2 linked regions of the Quadrisphaera setariae genome follow. The protein of the gene in region 1 interacts with the protein of each later gene in a pairwise test. Links are inferred from orthologs where the notes say so. Each region holds a gene or a part of one and is shown on either strand. Other genes may lie near its edges. The genes, in order: ndk and FMM08_RS20885.

Region 1 (3,294 bases):
TCGAAGTCCAGGACCACCTCGCCCGCGCCCGGGACCTCGACGACCCGCTGGGTGGTGGCCGCGCCGTCGGCGATCTCGTCGACGAGGTACAGGTAGGCGGCGTCGACCTCGGCGTCGTACGTCGCCCGCTGCTCGAGGAGGATCCGGGGGAGGGGCACGAGCGGAGCGTAGAACCCACCCGCGGGCCCGATCGGTGTGCGTGCGTTCCTCGACCGTCGGGGTGGGGGGAGGGGCGACGTAGGCTGCAGGCGTGTCTGACAGCCCCCAGCAGTCGAGCGCGCCCGAGGGTCGGACGTCGGGTCAGGGGCAGGTGCAGCAGGGCGAGCTGACGGTGCCGCCGCCCACGATGACGGCGCGCCTGGCCTCCACGACGCTGCTGCTGGAGGCCTTCGCCGTCCTGTTCGGCACCATGGTGGCGGCCGCGTTCCTGCCCGACCAGGGCGTGGGCCGGGGCTGGGTGTGGGGCGTCGGGCTGGTGATCGTCGTCGTCTGCGTCCTGGCGAGCGGCACCGCGCGCAGCGCGCGCGGGGTGGTCGTCGGGAACGCGGTGCAGGTGCTCCTGGTCGCCGTCGGCGTCTCGCTCGCGCTGGTCGTGCTCGAGGCGGGCGTCGCGGCCCTCGTCGTGGCGGTCGGCTTCGCGGCGCTGTGGTGGTGGCTGGTCTCCATCGGCCGGCGCATCGACACCGACCGGCGGCGCTGGGCCGTGCAGCTCGCCGAGCAGCAGCGCTAGCGACGCCACTCCGGAAGCCGCGCGCTGAGGTCGTCGAACAGCTCCTCGTTGAGCCGGTAGCCCCGGCGGGCCTCCTCGACCACGCGGCCGCGCTCCGCCTCGTCCCAGGGCGCGGCGTCCAGCAGCGACCGGTAGTGGTCGCGGTACCGCTTGGGCGAGGGGACGCCGGGGAAGTCCCACGAGCGCAGCTCCGCCTCCGGCCAGCCGTACGCCCGCGCCAGCAGGCGCCGCACCACCTGCCCGCCGGACAGGTCGCCGAGGTAGCGCAGGTAGTGGTGGGTCACCAGGCCCGCCGGCCACGTCGCCACCTGCCGCAGCCGCTCGGCGTACCGCTCGGCGGCCGGCAGCGGCACGAGGTGCTCGCGCCAGCCCTCACCGGCGTGGGCGCGCAGGTCTGCCGAGACGGCCGGCAGCCGCCGCAGGCGGTCGTCGGCGAAGGGGGCGACGACGACGTCGTCGCGCGCCGCGTCGACCGCGGGCTCCAGCACGGCGTACAGGTGGTGCACCTGAGCGAGGAAGGTCGTCAGCGCCGCCGGTCCCAGCGACCCGGAGAGCAGCTCCTCCATGAAGGGCGAGCGCTCCGCCGCACCGTGCGCCTCGGCCGTCTCCCGCCGCAGGCGAGCAGCGAAGCCCTCGTCGGCGCTGCGGCCCGCGTCGTCGTCCACGTCCCCATGCTCTCCCGGCGCCGCCCTGCTCACCCGCGAGGGTGCGCCCAGGTCGGCCCCGCAGCGGCGCGCCGCTAGGGTCCGGGCCGTGAGCACTGAGCCGACCACCGCGTCGACCACCGAGCGCAGCCTCGTCCTCGTGAAGCCCGACGGCGTCCGCCGCGGCCTCACCGGCGCCGTCCTGGCGCGCATCGAGGCGAAGGGCTACCGCATCGTCGCCCTGCAGCAGCGCGAGGCCACGCAGACCGAGCTGAGCGCCCACTACGCCGAGCACGAGGGCAAGCCCTTCTACGCGCCGCTGCTGGAGTTCATGGCCTCCGGGCCGCTCGTGGCCGTGGTCGTCGAGGGCGAGCGCTGCATCGAGGGGTTCCGCTCCCTGGCCGGCACGACCGACCCGACCACCGCCGCCCCCGGCACCATCCGCGGCGACCTCGGCCGCGACTGGGGCCTGAAGGTCCAGCAGAACCTCGTGCACGGCTCGGACTCGCCGGAGTCCGCCGCCCGTGAGATCGGGATCTGGTTCCCGTCCCTGTGAGCCGCCGCTGAGAGGCGGAGCTACGACGTGGTCGTCTGCGCCAGCCGGGCGTAGACGACCACGTTGTCGACGTAGTGGCGGGTGCTCTCGTCGAAGGCCCCGCCACAGGTGATGAGGCGCAGCTCCGGACCGGCCACCGGGCCGTAGACGGCCTGCGTGGGGAAGGCGTCCTTGGCCACCTGCTGGACCCCGGTGACCACGAAGACGGCGGTGCTGCCGTCCGCCCGCCGCACCTCCACCTGCGCACCCTGCGCGACCTGGGACAGCCTGGCGAAGACGCCGGGCCCGCTGCGGGAGTCGACGTGACCGGCGATGACGGCCGGCCCCACGGCGCCCGGCGCCACGCCCTGCGCGAACCACCCGGCGTGCGCGGCGTCGGCGGGGACCTCCAGAGCGCCGTCGGCGGTGGTCCCCAGGCGCACCAGGTCGGAGGAGATGCCGAGCGAGGGCACCTGCACCGCCGTGGGCGCCGCCACAGCGGTCACGGACAGCGGCACCACGGCCGGGGCCGGCACGGCGGCAGCGGCGTCCGAGGTGGAGGAGGACGACGAGGAGCCCGCAGCGCCGGCGGCGGCCGCCGCCACCAGCGCCGTCCGCTCAGAAGGCGCCCCCGCCGGCTCCTGGGGCAGCGCCGCGATCCCGGCGGGGACCGCCACCCCGACCAGGCCGAGGCAGACCGCGGCTGCCGCCGCGCGGCTGCCGGGCGAGGTGGTGCCCCACCGCCCGGGCAGGCGGAGGGCTACGTCGAGCAGCCCCACGGCCCGCTGGGAAGCCGCGGGAGGTGGCGCTGCGTGCCGGCCCCGCCGTGCGCTCCCGCGCTGCGGCTCCTGGACGGAGCTCACCGCTGCGCGATCGCCCCGCGACGACGGCGCACCAGGGCCAGCGCAGCGGCCAGGGCGCCACCGGCGACCGCCGTGCCGGCTGCCGCGGACGCGACCGCCGGGAGGGTCGCCCCGCCGGCGTGCTCGGCCAGGTAGCCGCCACCGGTCGCGGCGCCGCCCTGCGGGACCACTCCGGAACCCGTCGCGTCGGTGACCGGCCGGAGCTCCAGGCCGCTGGTGCCGTCGGCCAGGACGAGCACCGTGTAGACGCTGCCGCCGGCCAGGGTGGTCGACTCCTGGGCCTTGCGCTGGCCGGTGGACGCCTCGAAGGTCACCGGCCCGGCGGGCAGGTCGACGTAGCCGGTGGGCTCGGAGAAGGCGGCGGCGGAGGCGACCGAGCGGCCCGAGGCCGTGACGTCCGTGGTCTGCCCGGGCTCGGCCGCGGGCAGGACGCGCACGCGCGCCGTCCCCGGGCCGGGGGAGGCGAGGTCGTCCTGGATGGCCGAGAGGCGCGGGGCCGTGCTGTCGCCGAGGCCGGCGATC
Region 2 (3,018 bases), on another replicon or contig:
CGCCCGAGCGAGGTCCGAGGCCAGGTCAGGGCGCCCCGGCAGCGGGACGGCGCCGGGGCGCGGCGCCCAGCGGCCCGCTCCGGGCACCGCTTCCGGCGTGCGACCTGCGAACAGCCGTCGCGGAGGCCGCCGCCGAGGCCGCCGCACCCGTCCGGAGCCCCTCCGTCCCCCTGTCCCACCGGGGGAGGACGTGCGGAGGGCGCCTCAGCGCAGGACGACGGTCAGCGAGCCGGCCTGCGCCTGGGCGTCGAGCGCGGTCTTCGCACCCACCTGCGCCGCGAGGGCCTCGGCGGCGCCCTCGAGCGCGGCGGTGGGGTACAGCACGGTCGTGGTCTTGTGGGCCGAGCGCTGCGCGGCGGTGGCGTTGCCGGTGCTGGCGACCTCCCAGCCGTCGGCCTCGACCTGCGCGGCCTTCTTCGCCGCCAGTCCGGAGGTCCCGGTGCCGTTGAGGACGACGACCGGTGCGCTGCGCTCGGAGGAGGCCGTGGGGCTGGCGCTGGGCGGCGCCTCCGGGGAGGAGGCGGGCGAGGCGGCAGGAGGCGCACCGCCGGCGGCCGGGTCGGCGGAGGCGGCCGGGTCCTGCGCGGCGGCCTGGTCACCGCCCGCGGCGGGGGCGGCGCTGGCGCTGGAGCCGGGGTTCCCCACCGTGGTGAGCGCCACGTAGCCGGCGCCTCCGGCGGCCACGACGACCAGGGCGATGACCACCGGGGCGAGGACACCGCCGGGGCGCTTGGGCGCGGCGCGGTGAGCACCGCGGCGGCCGTCGCGCGGCGGGGTGACGGCGTCGAAGTCGTCACGCGGGTACGGCGAGCTCACGCCTCGACGGTACGGGCTCGGAGGTCGCCGCGAGGGCGGTTCGCGGTGACGCGGCGCGTCAGCTCCCGGGGGCGGGGCCGACGTCCAGGTCCCGCCCGGCGGTGCGCTCCTCGCGCAGGCGACGGAGCCTGCCGACCAGCACCGGGTCGGCGGCCAGGGCCTCCGGGTCGTCGAGGAGGGCGTTGAGCCGCTGGTAGTAGCGGGTGGCCGACATGTCCAGCTCGTCGCGGACGGCCTGCTCCTTCTCGCCCCGGCGCCGGAAGGTGCGCCGCTCGAGGGCGAGCACCGCCAGGTCCCGCTGCGACAGCGCCACCGGCCCACCCTGGCAGAGCGCGCCGCGGCAGGGCAGCGTGGGCCCGTGCCGACCCCCGCCGCGCCGTCCCCGCTCGCCGCCGTCCACCCCAGCTGGAGGGTCGCCCTCGCCCCGGTCGAGGAGGACCTGCTCCGGCTGGAGGCCGAGCTCGCGGCGCGCCGCGGCGCCGGCGAGGAGGTGCTGCCGGCGCCCGAGCACGTGCTGCGCGCCTTCGAGCAGCCGCTCGATGCGGTGCGGGTGCTGCTGCTCGGCCAGGACCCCTACCCCCGGCCCGGCCACGCGGTGGGGCTGGCCTTCTCCGTGGCACCGCACGTGAGGCCGCTGCCGCCGACGCTGCGCAACCTGCTCAAGGAGCTCGTGGCGGACACCGGGCTCCCGGCCCCCTCGACCGGGGACCTGTCGCCCTGGGCGGAGCGCGGCGTGCTGCTGCTCAACCGGGTGCTCACGGTGCGCGCCGGCGACTCCGGCTCGCACCGCAGGCTCGGGTGGGAGCGCGTCACCGACGCCGCCGTGCGGGCGCTCGCCGCCCGGGGCGGGCCGCTGGTGTCGGTGCTGTGGGGGCGGGACGCGCAGACCGCCGCCGGCCTGCTGGCCGGGACCGCCGTCATCACGGGGGTGCACCCGAGCCCGCTGTCGGCCTCGCGCGGGTTCCACGGGTCGCGCCCGTTCACCGCTGTCGACGAGGCGCTGCGCGCGCAGGGCGCACCTGCTGTCGACTGGTCGCTGCCCTGAGCAACGAGCGCTAGCGTGCGCGGGTGGCTGCTGACCCCGCGCGCGGACCCGCGCCGACGTACCGGCGGTACGTCGCCGTCGGGGACTCCTTCACCGAGGGCATCGACGACCCCGACCCGGCCTCCCCCGGACGCCACCGCGGCTGGGCCGACCGGCTCGCCGAGCTGCTCGACGACGACGCGCGCGGCGCGGGCTCGCGCCTGGAGTACGCCAACCTCGCCGTCCGCGGCAAGCGGATGCGGGAGGTCCTGGACGAGCAGCTGCCCCGCGCCCTCGAGCTCGGCCCTGACCTGCTCAGCATCAGCGCGGGCGGCAACGACATCCTGCGACCCAGCGTCGACGTCGACGCCCTGGCCGCCGCGCTGGACGAGGCGGTGGGCGCCGCCCGCTCCGCCGGAGCCCAGGTGCTGCTGGCGGCCGGCTTCGACCCCGCCGGGCTTCCGGTGGTGCGCATGACCCGCGGCCGCGTGGCCACCTTCAACCTCCACCTGTGGCGCATCGCCCAGCGCTGGGACGCGCTGGTCATGGACCTGTGGTCGATGCGCGCCCTCTACGACCTGCGGATGTGGGCCCCGGACCGGATCCACCTGGCGCCGGAGGGCCACGAGCGGGTGGCCCTGCTGGCCGCCGCCACCGTGCGGGGGCTGCACGGCGGCGATCTGGGGGCGGCCGAGCAGGAGTGGGCCTCACCGCTGCCGCCGCAGCCCTCCCCCGGACGCCTGGCGCGCGCCGGCCAGGACGCCGCCTGGGCGCGCGCCCACCTGGCCCCGTGGGTGCGGCGGCGCCTCGAGGGGCGCTCGAGCGGCGACGGCGTGGCCCCGAAGCGGCCCGAGCCCCTGCCCCTGGCGCGCTGACCGGCCGCGACACGACGCTCCGACGAAGCGCGAAAGCCCGTCCCGGACGGCGGCTGCGTGCCACCATCGGCTGCATGAGGACGGACCGGCCGCAGCGGACCACCGGTGCTGCCGGGGGTGCGACGGCCGTGGTGCCCGAGGTCCCCGAGGGCAGCCTCCTGAGCTCCACCTCCCCCGCGGGCATCCCGCACGCCGCCCTGAGCGGGCCCGTCGACACCTCGGGGCTGCCCGACGCTCCGCAGCGGCCCCGCTCCGAGCGGCGCCGCTGGGGACGCTCCCCCGAGGAGGCGGTCGCCTCGGAGG

The links.
Region 2: the proteins of ndk (region 1) and FMM08_RS20885 interact in binary tests that used the Escherichia coli proteins (3 or more experiments, as listed by UniProt). The link is inferred for Quadrisphaera setariae from one-to-one orthologs.

The regions. Positions count from the first base shown.
Region 1 is NZ_VKAC01000003.1:253,279-256,572, forward strand. The notes cover bases 215-3,206. They hold ndk (nucleoside-diphosphate kinase), read left to right. Parts: upstream 215-1,483; coding sequence 1,484-1,930; downstream 1,931-3,206. Other genes in these bases: FMM08_RS06470 (DUF4233 domain-containing protein), read left to right, coding at 251-730; FMM08_RS06475 (biliverdin-producing heme oxygenase), read right to left, coding at 727-1,395; FMM08_RS06485 (class F sortase), read right to left, coding at 1,951-2,772; FMM08_RS06490 (DUF4397 domain-containing protein), read right to left, coding at 2,769-3,206. In the rest of the region: FMM08_RS06465 (DUF2283 domain-containing protein), read right to left, coding at 1-158; more of FMM08_RS06490, read right to left, coding at 3,207-3,294. UniProt on the Escherichia coli protein: Major role in the synthesis of nucleoside triphosphates other than ATP. The ATP gamma phosphate is transferred to the NDP beta phosphate via a ping-pong mechanism, using a phosphorylated active-site intermediate.
Region 2 is NZ_VKAC01000016.1:60,699-63,716, reverse strand. Bases 302-3,017 are described here. They hold FMM08_RS20885 (uracil-DNA glycosylase), read left to right. Parts: upstream 302-1,174; coding sequence 1,175-1,861; downstream 1,862-3,017. Other genes in these bases: FMM08_RS20875 (coiled-coil domain-containing protein), read left to right, coding at 2,790-3,017; FMM08_RS20880 (SGNH/GDSL hydrolase family protein), read left to right, coding at 1,885-2,715; FMM08_RS20890 (DUF3263 domain-containing protein), read right to left, coding at 875-1,129; FMM08_RS20895 (LytR C-terminal domain-containing protein), read right to left, coding at 302-816. In the rest of the region: more of FMM08_RS20895, read right to left, coding at 205-301; more of FMM08_RS20875, read left to right, coding at 3,018-3,018. UniProt on the Escherichia coli protein: Excises uracil residues from the DNA which can arise as a result of misincorporation of dUMP residues by DNA polymerase or due to deamination of cytosine.